DNA from 3 places in the Allobosea sp. 2KB_26 genome. Region 1 is predicted to be linked to each of the others. Evidence: riboswitches for the same ligand, from Rfam matches in the RefSeq annotation. Region 1 holds a riboswitch; each other region holds the start of a gene.
The links. A riboswitch is a leader RNA that binds a small molecule or an ion and turns the genes downstream of it on or off. The one in region 1 is predicted to bind thiamine pyrophosphate.
Positions count from the first base shown of each region.

Region 1 (4,398 bases):
CATCACTGCAACTCCCACAGCACCAGCCTCGATACAGAGTGACGCGCGGTCGCAGGTGATGCCGCCAAGGGCCACGACCGGCAGGCCGATCGCCGCCCAGCGCCGCAGCACGGTCAGGCCCAAGGCCGGGCCATAGCCAGGCTTGCTCGCCGTCGCGAAGATCGGGCTCGCCGTGACATAATCGGCGCCTGCCGCTGCTGCCGCCCGGACATCGGCCTCGTCATGCGCGGAAACGCCGATCAGCGCGGAGACGCCGAGCACGGCGCGGGCCGCGGAGATCGCTCCAGCCGATTGCAGATGGACGCCCCGCGCCCCGACCCGGGCGGCGAGATCAACATCACCGCCGATCGTCAGGACCGCATCCGCCATGCTCACGAGCTCATGCAGCTGCAGCGCCAGGCTGCGGCGTTCCGCCTGATCGAGATCGCGATCGCGCAGCCAGATCCAGCGTGCCCCGCCGGCGAGCGCCGCAGAGACAAGCTGCGGCAAGGGCTTCACGGCCTGATGCCGGTCGGTGACGACGAGCAGCCGGTCGGGCAGCCTGTTCACGAACCCACAAGCCCGAGCTGGGGGCTGGACGGCTGAGCCCGCCCACGCCGCGGAATGCGCCCCGCCAGGCGGGCGTTCCAGCCGGCCTCGACGGCGTGACGCATGGCGAGTGCCATTCGCACGGGATCATCGGCCTTGGCGACGGCGGTGTTGAGCAGAACCCCGCTCGCGCCGCATTCCATGGCGATCACGGCGTCGGAGGCGGTGCCGATGCCGGCATCGACGATCACGGGCACGGGCGAGCGTGCACAGATCAGCTCGAGATTGGCTGGATTGGCGACGCCCATGCCCGAGCCGATCAGCGACCCCATCGGCATCACGGCGGCGGCTCCGAGATCAGCCAGGCGCGCGCAGATGACCGGATCGTCGTTGCAATAGGGCAGCACGACGAACCCCTTGTCGACAAGTTGGCGCGTCGCCTCCAGCAACTCGCCAACATCGGGATAGAGCGTCTCGCGATCGCCGATCACCTCGAGCTTGATCCAGTTGGTGCCGAGCGCCTCGCGTGCAAGCTCGGCGGTGAGGATCGCGTCGCGCGCGGTCTCGCAGCCTGCCGTGTTGGGCAGGAAGCGGCGGCCGGCAAGCAGGCGCAGCGTGTCGGAGCCATGGCCCTGCAGCGAAATGCGACGCACGGAGAGCGTGACAAGGTCCGAACCGCTGGCCTTGATGGCATCGACCATGATGCGCTGGCTCGGATAGCCGGCCGTGCCAATGAGGAGCCGCGACGACAATGACGTGCCGGCGATGGTAAGGGCCTCGATCGGGGTGTTCATGTCAGCCTCCCGCGAAGGCACGGATGATTTCGACGCGGTCGTTGCGCGACAGAGGCGTCTGCGCCCAGTCGACCTGCCGCACCACGGTGCCATTCAGCGCGATGGCGAAGCCCTGCGGTCCCGGCAAGTCCAGCTCGGACGTCTCCTCCTGCCAAAGCGCCGCCAGATTCTCGGCCGCGCTCTCGCGGTCCTTGCCGTTGATGATGAGTTTCATGAGATTGCCTCCAGAGTTGGGGTGAAGCGCGCCTGGCCGAATGAAGCGGCCGGTCCCGTGATGCGATCTTCGACGAGGAGTTGCTCGATCGCGGCTGCCGTGACGGGGGCGAGCAAATAGCCGTTGCGGTGATGCCCGGTCGCAACGAGCAGGCCCGATATCCCCGTCTCGCCAAGGATCGGCGCATCGTCGATGGAGGTCGGGCGAAAGCCGGACCAGATCGCCTCGACCGGCATTTCCTCGATCGAGGGCAGTGCGCGCCGGGCACCGTCGAGCAGGGCATAGACGCCGCCAGCAGTCACGCTGTCGTCGAAGCCGCGTTCTTCCATGGTGGCGCCGACCAGGAGAGTGCCGTCGCTCTTGGGGGCGAGATGCACTTGCTCGGTCCAGACGACGCGCGCGAGCGTACCGGTCCCGGGCGTGCTGCGGAGCGCGAGCGACTGGCCCTTGAGCGGGCGGACGGGGATGTCGAGCCCCTGAAATCGGGTCCAGGCGCCGGCAGCCGCAATCACGACCGGGGCCTTGCAGAGTCCGCGCGGCGTCGAGACGCCGAGAACGCGGCCCCCGGCCAGCTCCGGCTCGGCCTCGCAGGCTTCGACCAGGTGCGCTCCGGCCGCGAGACAGGCGCGTCGCAGCGCCGCCATGACGCGCGGCGGATCGACCTGATGGTCGGCGGGGCAGAGAATGCCGGCAACGACCGAGGGCCTCAGCCCGGGTTCGCGTTCGCGGCATTGCGCCCCGCTAAGCCATGCCGCCTCGACCTCGGCGCGCCGTTGCAGGTCATGGCGGAAACGCAGGCGCTCGACCTCTTCACGCCCCAGCGCGACCAGCAGGACACCGTCCCGGCGATAGTCGATGCCGAGCCCGCCATCGGCTTCGAGCTCGCGTGCAAAAACCGGCCAGAGCCGCTGGCTTTCGAGCGCCAGCGGCAGATGGTCCTCGCCGCCCGGCTCCAGCTCGGCGGCCGCGGCCAGCATGCCGGTCGCGGCAAGGCTTGCTCCCTGTCCGATCGTGCCACGCTCGAAAACCGTCACATCAAACCCGCGCCGGGCCAACCGCCAGCCGATGGACAAACCGATCAGGCCACCGCCAATGATGGCGATATCGGTGGAGGACGGCACCTCGCAGGCGACGGGCCCAGGATCGTCGCCAGATCGGCGAAGGGTGGTGTGTGGCGGGCCGCGCATGGCAAACTCCTCGCCCAGCTCGGGTAAGGAGATCTGGCAGCCCTTCGGCTGCCGGCAAGTGCCTCGACGCTCCATCCCTCCGCCGGTATGAGCCGGATCAGGTTCGAAGGATTTCCGCGCGCCTTTCCGGGGAACACCCGGTCTGCCAGCGGTTTCTCAGCCCCTTGCCGGGGATCTCCCTGGAATGCGCGCAGTCTGGAGCCGGGGCAGCAGCGAGGTCAAGAGCCAACCCGACACAAATGTCGGGAGGACCCAGGCTGGAGGGCCACGGGCCGGAATCTTCGCGGGGCCATCGAAGCCTCTCGACTTGACGCTCGTGCGCCGACGGGAGGCCGGTTATCGTCCGTAGGCCTGCGCGATCTGGCCGACCAGCGTCGCCCAGGGCATGTCGAGCGCGCCATAGACGGCCCCGGCTTGCGGGTGAGTATTGTCCTTCAGGATCTCGACCATCAGGGTCGCATAGTCGGACACGACCACGCCGGCCTGGACCATCCGCAGCAGCCCGGCCTGCCGCTTCGTCTCGCTGAACGTGCCCGACGCGTCGACAGCGACATAGGATTCATAGCCCTTGCCGATCGCCGTCATGGCGGGGAACGCAGCGCACACCTCCAGCGAGATGCCGGCGAAGATCAGCTTCCTGCGCCCCGTCGCTTCGATCGCGGCTGCAACCTTCGGGTCGTCCCAGGCATTGACCGAGGCCCGGTCCAGGATCGTGACGCCGGGCAGCGCCGCGACGAGTTCGGGAAAGGTCGGTCCCCACATGCTATCGCGCGCCGTCGTCGTCACCACGATCGGCAATTTCAGCAATTGGGCGGCCTTGGCGAGCGCGACGACATTGTGCTTGAGCTCGCCGGTGGAATAATCCCGCACACCGCTCATCAGCCCGACCTGATGGTCGACGAGAATGAGCGCGGCATTGTCGGAGGTCAGCGGGGCATAAGGTTTGGCGGGCGCGTTCATCGGTCGCTCCTCATCAAGGGCGGGTGATGCAACGACTATGGCCGCCAGCCATATGGAACAGTAGCCTCGCCTTTGAAACGCCGGCGTTCTATATCTGGAACGATGACCGACGCTGTCGACCTCTCCGGCATGGCTCTCTTCGTCAGGATCGTCGAATCCGGCTCCTTGAGCGCCGCCGGCCGCCTGCTTGGCCTGCCCAAGGCGACGGTCAGCCGCCAGCTCGCGCTGCTGGAGCAGCGCATGGGCGCGCCCCTGCTGCTGCGCTCGACACGGGCGCTCAGCCTGACCGACACGGGCCGGCGCTATTTCGAGCGCGTTCGGCCGATCGTGCGCGATGCGGAGCTCGCCCAGGTCGAGACGCTCGCCGAGCATGCAAGCCCGAGCGGGACGCTGAAGATCTCAGCCCCCGTCGCTTATGGCCAGCATGTGCTGGCGCCAAAGCTTTTCACGTTTCAGCAGCTTTATCCGGCGGTCCGCCTCGACCTGCGCCTGGGCGACGAGCTCGTGAACATCGTGGCCGGCGGCTTCGACCTTGCGATCCGGCTCGGCCGGCTCGACGACAGCGACCTGCGCGGCCGGCTGCTCGAACGCATCGACATGTGGCTGGTCGCCTCGCCGGATTATCTCGCGCGTGCCGGGACACCGCGGGCGGTGGCGGAGCTTGCGAACCATCGCGGCATCCTGACCCGCAGCGATCTCGACCAGTGGACGGTCG
Region 1 covers NZ_JBFRHE010000013.1:60,130-64,527, forward strand. Annotated here, with positions in the region: gene AB4099_RS26835 (thiamine phosphate synthase) at 1-549, opposite strand, end outside; gene thiG (thiazole synthase) at 546-1,322, opposite strand; gene thiS (sulfur carrier protein ThiS) at 1,324-1,536, opposite strand; gene thiO (glycine oxidase ThiO) at 1,533-2,723, opposite strand; TPP riboswitch at 2,781-2,913, opposite strand; gene AB4099_RS26855 (isochorismatase family protein) at 3,060-3,683, opposite strand; gene AB4099_RS26860 (LysR family transcriptional regulator) at 3,786-4,398, shown strand, end outside.

Region 2 (4,398 bases), on a different contig from region 1:
CGCGCAGCGCGCGCGCGGCGGCCCCGACATCGTCCTGCACGAACAGTGCGCCGATCACGGCAATGCCGTCAGCCCCTGCCTCGATGACGGAGGCTGCATTCATGGCCGTGATGCCCGCGATGGCTCCGACCGGGAGTGGTCCCAATACGGCAGCAGCCTTGCGCCGGAGGGCCGTGAAGCCGTCGAGCCCGAGAGAGGAGCCTGCATTGTCCTTGTGCGAGGTCTGGAAGACACCGCCGATGCAGGCATAGTCGATCTTCGCTAGGGCCAGCGCGGAGAGTTCATCCTCATGCTTCAGCGTCGCGCCGATGATGGCGCGGGGCCCGAGCAGGCGGCGGGCATCGTTCGGCTTCATGTCGTCGGCGCCGAGATGGACGCCGTCGGCACCGGAAGCAAGTGCGACATCGACGCGGTCGTTGATCAGCAGCGGCACCCTTGTGCCGTGCAGGGCCGAGCGGATGGCCCGAGCCTCGCGCACCATCTCGCGCGTCGTCTCCGTCTTGGCGCGCAGCTGGATCAGGGTGGCGCCGCCATCGACCGCGGCACGCGCCAGGTCGGCCAGCGAGCGCCCGGCCGCGATCTGCGGATCGACAATGCCGTAAAGGCGGATATCAACGCTCACCCGTGCTCTCCCATGCGTTCGCGCAGCGTGGCTTCGTCCATTCCTGCCAGCGCGTCGATCAGGTGCACGGCGAAGCTGCCGGGCCCTTGCGATGTCTCTGCCGCAATCTCACCGGCGATGCCATAGGCGGTCAGCGCGGCGGCCGCCGCGATCGCCGGATCGCCCTCGACCGCGCAGCATGCCGCGATCAGGGCGCCCGCTGCGCAGCCGACCCCGGTGACCTTCGTCATCAGCGGATGGCCGTGGGAAATGGATAACGTCCCGCTCGCCCCCGCAATCCGGTCGACCTTGCCGGTGGTGACGAGCGTGAGGTTGCGCTCGCGCGCCGTCTCGAGATCGGCCGCGAGCGCGGCCATCTCGGTCGCGTTGCCGCGCACCACGATGTTCGGCAGGCGCAGCACCTCGCGCGCCACGTGCTGGCGCAGCGGCGAGAGCTCGACGAAGACCGGATCGAAGACGAGCGGCTTCCGTCGGTCGCGCGCAACCTCCAGCAACTTGGGGATGGCAAGTTCGCTCTCGGCATTGATCGTGCCGATATTGATCAGGATCGCGCCCGCGCCTTCGGCCATCGCCGCGACCTCGTCGACATGGATCGCCATGGACGGGATCGCGCCGAAGGCGAGCAGCATGTTCGCCGTGATGTTCTGCGCCACTGTATTGGTGAGGCACTGCACACGCGGGCGGCTCGTCGCCACCCGCGCCAGCACGCCCGCGACGACCGTCGCGTCGAGGCGGGCCGCGGTCATCGTCGCGCTCATTCGGCCGCCGGCAAATAGAGATTGCCGCCCTTGGCCAGGAATTCCTGCGATTTCTCCGCCATGCCTTCGAGCGCTGCGCGTTCGTTCTCACCCATCGCCAGCACTTCGGCGCGCAGATCCTGCGTGATCTTCATGGAGCAGAATTTCGGCCCGCACATCGAGCAGAAATGCGCGACCTTGTGAGCGTCCTTCGGCAGGGTCTCGTCATGGAAGGAGCGCGCGGTGTCGGGGTCGAGCGCCAGGTTGAACTGGTCTTCCCAGCGGAAGTCGAAGCGGGCACGCGAGACCGCGTCGTCGCGGATCTTGGCCGCCGGATGGCCCTTGGCGAGATCGGCGGCATGGGCCGCGATCCGATAGGTGATGACGCCGGTCTTGACGTCGTCGCGGTTGGGAAGGCCGAGATGCTCCTTGGGCGTGACATAGCAGAGCATGGCGCAGCCGAACCAGCCGATCATCGCCGCGCCGATGCCTGAGGTGATGTGGTCGTAACCCGGCGCGATGTCGGTGGTCAGCGGTCCCAGCGTGTAGAACGGCGCCTCGCCGCATTCGCGCAGCTGCTTGTCCATGTTCTCCTTGATCTTATGCATCGGCACGTGGCCGGGGCCCTCGATCATCACCTGGCAGCCCTTGTCCCAGGCGACCTTGGTGAGCTCGCCCAGCGTCTCCAGCTCGGCGAACTGGGCGCGGTCATTGGCGTCGGCGATCGAGCCCGGACGCAGGCCATCGCCGAGCGAGAAGGAGACGTCATATTTGCGCATGATCTCGCAAATCTCGTCGAAGCGCTCGTAGAGGAAGCTCTCCTTGTGGTGCGCGAGGCACCAGCGCGCCATGATCGAGCCGCCGCGCGAGACGATGCCCGTGACGCGGCTCGCGGTGAGCGGGACATAGGGCAGCCGCACGCCGGCGTGGATGGTGAAATAGTCGACGCCCTGCTCGGCCTGCTCGATCAGCGTGTCCTTGAAGACCTCCCAGTCGAGCTTGATCGGGTCGCCGCCGACCTTCTCCAGCGCCTGGTAGATCGGCACCGTACCGATCGGAACCGGCGAGTTGCGCAGGATCCAGGAGCGGATGTTGTGGATGTTGCGGCCGGTCGACAGGTCCATCACCGTGTCGGCGCCCCAGCGGATTGCCCAGACCAGCTTCTCGACCTCCTCGGCAGCGCCGGAGGTCACGGCCGAATTGCCGATATTGGCGTTGATCTTGACCAGGAAATTGCGGCCGATCGCCATCGGCTCCAGTTCGGGATGGTTGATATTGGCGGGAATGATGGCGCGGCCGCGCGCGATTTCCTCGCGCACGAATTCAGGGGTGACGAATTCCGGAACCGAGGCGCCGAAGCTCTGGCCATCGGCATGGCGCTCGCGGGCGCCTTCGAGCATCGCGGCGCGGCCGAGATTCTCGCGATGCGCGACATAGATCATCTCGGGCGTGATGATGCCGGCCTTGGCGAACTCGTACTGGGTCGCCATCTGGCCGGGCTTGGCCTCGAGGATCGGGCGGGCGGCCGGGCAGGCGGGAACGAGCTGTTCCGCCGAGATATGGCCGTTATCGGCGGCGGTGACGGCACGGCCGGGCACGGTCGTGAAGCCACGAGCATCGAGCCAGGCCCGGCGCGGCTGCGGCAGGCCGGCATTGAGATCGATCGTGACATCGCTCTCGGTGAACGGACCGGACGGATCGTAGATGCGGACCGGCGGCTCGGAATCGGTGGTGAGCTGTACTTCGCGGAAAGGCACCCGCATCTCGGGGTGGTCCGGCGGCGCGACATAGATCTTGCGCGAGCCGATGATCGGGCCGGTCGTTACGGTTTGAGGGGCCGCCTTGACGGTATTCTTCTGTGGCTTGGTATGGGCGTTCATGGGATCTCCTCCTTGGTCCAAGGTTCAGGAGATCCGGGTTTAGAAGCGGTCCAGTCGCTGTCTGCGGGTACACGTGTGGCGCACGCCGCGTTCCAGTCCCTCCGCCGGTATGACCCGGATCAGGTTCGACGGGTTCGGCTTTGGACGCCATCTCAGCTCTTGCGAGCACCCCTCGGAACGAGGCGGAGGTTAGGGCCGGCGGCTCTTGAACGCAACCGGCAACGGGCCGGATGCGACCCGGCCATGCGGCGCCGGAATGCCGCCTTCAGGCGAGAATGTCGACGTTCTGGCCCTGGCCAGCGGCTAGAGTAGCCTTCTGGGTTTCGGCGCTCTGCTGCAGCATATCCACGAGCGCCTGGTCGGACGAGGCCTGCTGCTTCACCATCGCGGTCTGCAGGGTCTGGCGGGTCGAGGCTGCCTGGCTTGCGGCAAAGCTCTGGGCGATCGCGACGGATGTCTCACTCATCATCAACTCTCCTTACGGGAGGTCTTAAGCATGAGAGCTTGCTGATTCCTGAATCCCCCGAACCGGGGAGGCCGGCGCGACGGTCGCCCCCCGCGCCGGTTCGATCGGTTCACTGCGGCTGGTTCTGTCCGGCCAATAGCGGGGTGATGCGTCGGAGCGTGACGCGGCGGTTCTCGCGCGCGGCCTCCTGCGTCTGCACCTTGAGATACTGCTCGCCATAGCCCTGCGTCGTCAGGTTCTCCGGCGGCACCTGGAAATCGCGCGTCAGGATCTCGGCGACGGATTGGGCCCGGCGATCCGAGAGCGAGAGGTTGTCGACATCCGAGCCGACGGCGTCGGTATGGCCCTCGACCAGGAAGACCTCGTTCGGCGCGCGCTGCAGTGCCTGGCTGATCGAGGCGGCAATCACCGAGAGCCGCTGCGCCTGATTGGGCGTGACCTCCCAGGATCCGGTCTCGAATGTCACCGTGTCGATATCGACGCTGCGCATGCGGGCGCGCAGGTCCGGCGAATAGCGGACTTCGTCGAGCGTGTAGCGACGCGGGATCGCGGCGATCGGCGGGGCAGTGATCGTCTCGTAGATCAGGCGCTGATCGGCCTGCTCGGCATCGACGATATAGCGCTCGCGCGGGATCGGCAGCGGCGGCGGCGGCAGCACGACGACCTCATCCGAGAAGCGCATGTCCGGCCGAT
Region 2 covers NZ_JBFRHE010000004.1:515,717-520,114, forward strand. Annotated here, with positions in the region: gene thiE (thiamine phosphate synthase) at 1-622, opposite strand, end outside; gene AB4099_RS15845 (hydroxyethylthiazole kinase) at 619-1,368, opposite strand; gene thiC (phosphomethylpyrimidine synthase ThiC) at 1,377-3,239, opposite strand; TPP riboswitch at 3,318-3,422, opposite strand; gene AB4099_RS15855 (hypothetical protein) at 3,505-3,705, opposite strand; partial or broken gene AB4099_RS15860 (OmpA family protein) at 3,815-4,398, opposite strand, start outside.
Region 2: linked by a shared signal. The riboswitch ahead of thiC (phosphomethylpyrimidine synthase ThiC) and the one ahead of thiO (glycine oxidase ThiO) in region 1 are both predicted to bind thiamine pyrophosphate.

Region 3 (4,398 bases), on a different contig from region 1:
CCCGCTCCGGTCGACATCGGCGAGCCCGGCGTGAAGAAGGTCTTGCACTCCTTGTAGTAGTCCTTGCTGCCGACGACCGCCTCCATGTAGTCGGTCTGGTCGATTGCCATCATCACCGCCCGTCGAATGCCGGGATTGTTGAAGGGCGGCTGCAGATGGTTGAAACGCATCAGCAGGATCAGCCCGAGCGGCACGTTCTCGATCGCGATCTCGGGATTGCTCTTGAGCAGGGGCAGGAGATCGACCGGCGGCTGTTCATACCAATCGACCTCGCCCTGCATCAGCGCGCCGACTGCGGCCGAAACCTCGGTCAGCGGCAACCATTCGATGCGGTCGATCTTGGCGACCTTGCCGCCAGCGGCCCAGGATGGCGCCTCCTCTCGCGGCCTGTACTTGGCGAAGCGCTCATAGACCGCGTTCTGGCCCGGCACCCATTGCTTGTCCATGAAGCGCCAGGGTCCGGAGCCGATCGCCTCCGTGATGTTCTTGGTCGGCTCCATCATTGCCACGCGCTCGGGCATGATGAAGGGTACGTTCGAGGAGAGCTTGCCGAGTGCGTCCGGCAGCATCGGGAAGGGCTTCGTCAGGCGGATGGCGAAGGTGCGCTGATCGACGTCATCGTAACCCTCGACGAATGTCGCGAAGGTCTGCCCGAAGGCATCGCGCGCCGACCAGCGACTGATCGAAGCAATACAGTCCTGCGCCCTGACCGGCTGCTCGTCATGGAACATCAGTCCGTCGCGCAGATGGAAGGTCCAGCGCAGCCCGTCCGGCGCAGCCTCCCAGCTCTGGACCATCTGCGGCTGAATGCGGAACTGCGCGTCCGTCGCAAACAAGGTATCATATATCAGATAGCCGTGATTGCGGATGACGTAGCTCGTGGCGACGATCGGATCGAGCGAGGGCAACGGCGTCGACGGAATGAAGCGCAGCGTATTGGCGCGCGATTGCCCACGCGACGGAAATCCGACGAGACTGGAAGTGGTTAAGGCGGAACTTCCGGCCAGAATCTGACGGCGATTGAATCGCATGCGACATCCCCTTGCTCTTGAGCTTTCGCGCCAGGCGCGCCTGCCTTCTGTCAAGCAAGAGATATACCAGCATGGTCAGGCGACGACGCGCAATGCCCGTTGCGATGGATCGGCGGCATCAACTGGACTCGCCCGTGCCCGCTCGCTATTCCCTTGACCGTCTCAACGGGGTGCCCGGCGGTTTCGGGCTGAGAGGGAAGCGCAGGGCTTTCAACCCGTCGAACCTGATCCGGATCGTGCCGGCGGAGGGATTGAGCACCGGCGTCTCGCACCGGAGGTGGCCTCCCCTCTCGACCGTCAAGGGCCGCCGTCGAATGCATGCGGGGTGACGCCATGACCTTTCTGAACAGCCGGATGACCCGGATCGCCACCGCGCTCTCGGTGCTTCTGCTTACGACGCCGTCCATGGCGCAGGAGAAACCGGCGCTGACCGTCTACACCTATTCCTCCTTCACCGGGAAATATGGCCCCGGCGCCAAGGTGAAGGCGGCCTTCGAGGCGCAATGCAGTTGCACGCTGAACTGGGTCGCAAGCGACGATGCCGGCTCCCTCGTTGCGCGCCTGAAGCTGGAGGGTGAGACGACCAAGGCCGATGCCGTGCTCGGCCTCGACATGAACCTTGCGGCGGAAGCCAAGGCCACGGGCCTGTTCCAGCCCCATGGCCAGGATACTACAGCACTCACTTTGCCCATCGCCTGGACCGACGATACCTTCCTGCCCTTCGACTGGGGGCATCTCGCCTTCGTCTATGATTCAACCAAACTTGCCGCGCCGCCCACCAGCCTGAAGCAGCTTGTCGACGATCCGAATGGGCCGAAGCTGGTGCTGCAGGATCCGCGCACCAGCGCGCCCGGGCTTGGCTTCCTGCTCTGGATGCGAGCCGTTTATGGCGACGGCGCCGACGCCGCCTGGACCAGGCTCAAGCCCCGCATCGTTACCTTCACCAAGGGCTGGTCGGAGGCCTACGGGCTCTTCCTTAAGGGCGAGGCCGACATGGTGCTCTCCTACGCGACCTCGCCGGCCTATCACATCGGCGTGGAGAAGAAGACGCAGTACAAGGCCGCGCCCTTCAGCGAAGGCCACTATCTGCATATCGAACTCGCCGGCATGACGCGCACGACGCGGCAGCCCGAGCTCGCCAAACGCTTCCTCGCCTTCACGCTTTCGGACGCCTTCCAATTGCTGATCCCGGAAGGCAACTGGATGATGCCGGCGAAACAGGCGGCAGGTGGACTGCCGGCATCATTCGCCGATATCATCAAGCCGGAACGGACCTTGCTGTTCACGCCGGACGAGGTGCGCACGCAGCGCCGAAGCTTCATCGACGCCTGGCTCGCCGCAGCGAGCCGCTGAGGCCTTGTTCCGCCCGGCCACGCTCACTGCGCTTGCCATCCTTGCGCTCGCCGGCGCCTCGCTCGCCGGGCTGGCGGGAGCCGGGGGCAACGTCGCGGCCCTGTCGTCGCTCGGCCCCTATCTCGCTCGCCTCGTCGCAGGAGCGACCGTCCAGGCGGGCCTGTCGATGCTGCTCTCGATCCTGCTGGGCACGGCACTGGCGCTTGCCTTGCTGCGCCGCCGCTTCCCAGGCCGCAACCTCCTGCTCGCCGTGCTGACCGCCGCCGCCGTCGCACCGACGATCGTTATCGTCTTCGGCGTCATCGCGATCTATGGCCGTTCCGGGCTGCTCGGCGACCTGGCGCGTGCCGTTGGAGCTGAACCGCCGGCGATCTACGGGCTCCAGGGTATCCTGATCGCTCATGTGTTGATGAATATGCCGCTGGTGACGCGCACGCTGCTTCAGGCCTTCGGCCGCGAACCCGGCGAGCGGAGGCGCCTGGCCTCGGCGCTCGGCTTCTCCGCCGCCGATTGTTTCCGGCATCTCGACTGGCCCGTGATCCGGCGCGAGGCTCCGGCGCTTGCCACCTTCGTCTTCCTGCTCTGCTTCACGAGCTTTGCCGTCGTGCTCTCGCTCGGTGGCGGGCCTGCCAACGCCACGCTGGAAGTCGCGATCTACGAAGCGGTCCGTTTCGAGGCCGATTTCGCCCGCGCTGCCGCTCTCGCCGGCCTTCAGCTTGTGCTCTGCCTCGGACTTGCGACTGCGCTCGCCACACTCGCGCCGGCGGTCCACGACGAGGCAAGTGCCGAGCGCCATGCAGCCCGCCCCGATATCCTCGCCCCTTGCCTGCTCCGGCTGGACTGCCTTGTCCTCATTCTGGCGACAGCATGGATCGCACCGCCTCTCCTCAGCATCGCAAGCGGCGTCGCAGCCGTACCGACGCTCGCGACCGCCGAATTCGCATGGGCAGCCGCGACGAGCGCAGCCATCGCGCTTGGCGCAGGCCTCCTCGCCTGCCTGTTTGCCGTACTGCTCGCCAGCGCCGCGCGCGGACGCCGGCTACGCCCGAGACTTCCCGACCTTGCCGCCTTCACCATGCTTGGCCTGCCGCCCTTCGCCTTCGTGGCAGGACTCTACGTTTTGACACGCAACCTCGCCGATCCCGCGGCACTCGGACTGATGCTGGTACCGCTCGTCAACGCCCTGATGGCACTTCCCTACGCCTATCGACTGCTGGCGCCGCCACTGGCGACCAACGCAGAACGTCATGGCAGGCTGGCTGAGAGTCTCGGCATTGCCGGCTGGACCCGGCTGCGGCTCGTCGAATGGCCGGCCCTGCGCGCACCGCTGGCGGCCGCCTTCGCATTTGCCACGGCGCTCTCGCTTGGCGATTTCGGCGTCATTGCTCTGTTCGGCGGCGGCGAGCTCACCACCCTGCCCTATCTCCTGGCGAACCGCCTCGGCGCCTATCGCATGGATGAAGCGGGAGCACTCGCACTCGTGCTGGTGCTTTCGGCCGGGGGTCTCGCCTACCTGACCGAGCGCTGGAGTGCGCGTCATGCTTGAGCTGGCAGGCCTGTCCCTCGACTATCCCGGATTTGCGGCGCGCTACGACCTCGTCATTCCAGCAGGCGCGCTCTGCGCCGTCATCGGCCCGTCAGGTGGCGGCAAGACCACCCTGCTCCATGCCATCGCCGGCTTTGAACGGCCTACGGCGGGAACCCTCCGCTTCGCCGGCGCAGACCTGCTGCCTCTCACACCAGCCAGGCGACCAGTCTCGATCCTGTTCCAGGATCACAATCTCTTCCCCCATCTGACGGCAGCCGAAAACGTCGCGCTTGGACTGAAACCGTCACTGCGGCTCGACGCCTCCGAGCGCGAGCGCGTGGCAGCCGCACTGGCTGAGGTCGATCTCGCCGGCTTCGCAGCCCGTCGTCCGGCGGAACTCTCGGGCGGTCAGCGTCAGCGCGTCGCCCTCGCCCGCGCCCTCCTGCGCGGCAAACCGCTGATGCTGCTCGACGAACCCTTCGGCGC
Region 3 covers NZ_JBFRHE010000001.1:466,756-471,153, forward strand. Annotated here, with positions in the region: gene AB4099_RS02260 (ABC transporter substrate-binding protein) at 1-1,031, opposite strand, end outside; TPP riboswitch at 1,188-1,299, shown strand; gene thiB (thiamine ABC transporter substrate binding subunit) at 1,365-2,384, shown strand; gene AB4099_RS02270 (ABC transporter permease family protein) at 2,389-3,930, shown strand; gene AB4099_RS02275 (thiamine ABC transporter ATP-binding protein) at 3,923-4,398, shown strand, end outside.
Region 3: linked by a shared signal. The riboswitch ahead of thiB (thiamine ABC transporter substrate binding subunit) and the one ahead of thiO (glycine oxidase ThiO) in region 1 are both predicted to bind thiamine pyrophosphate.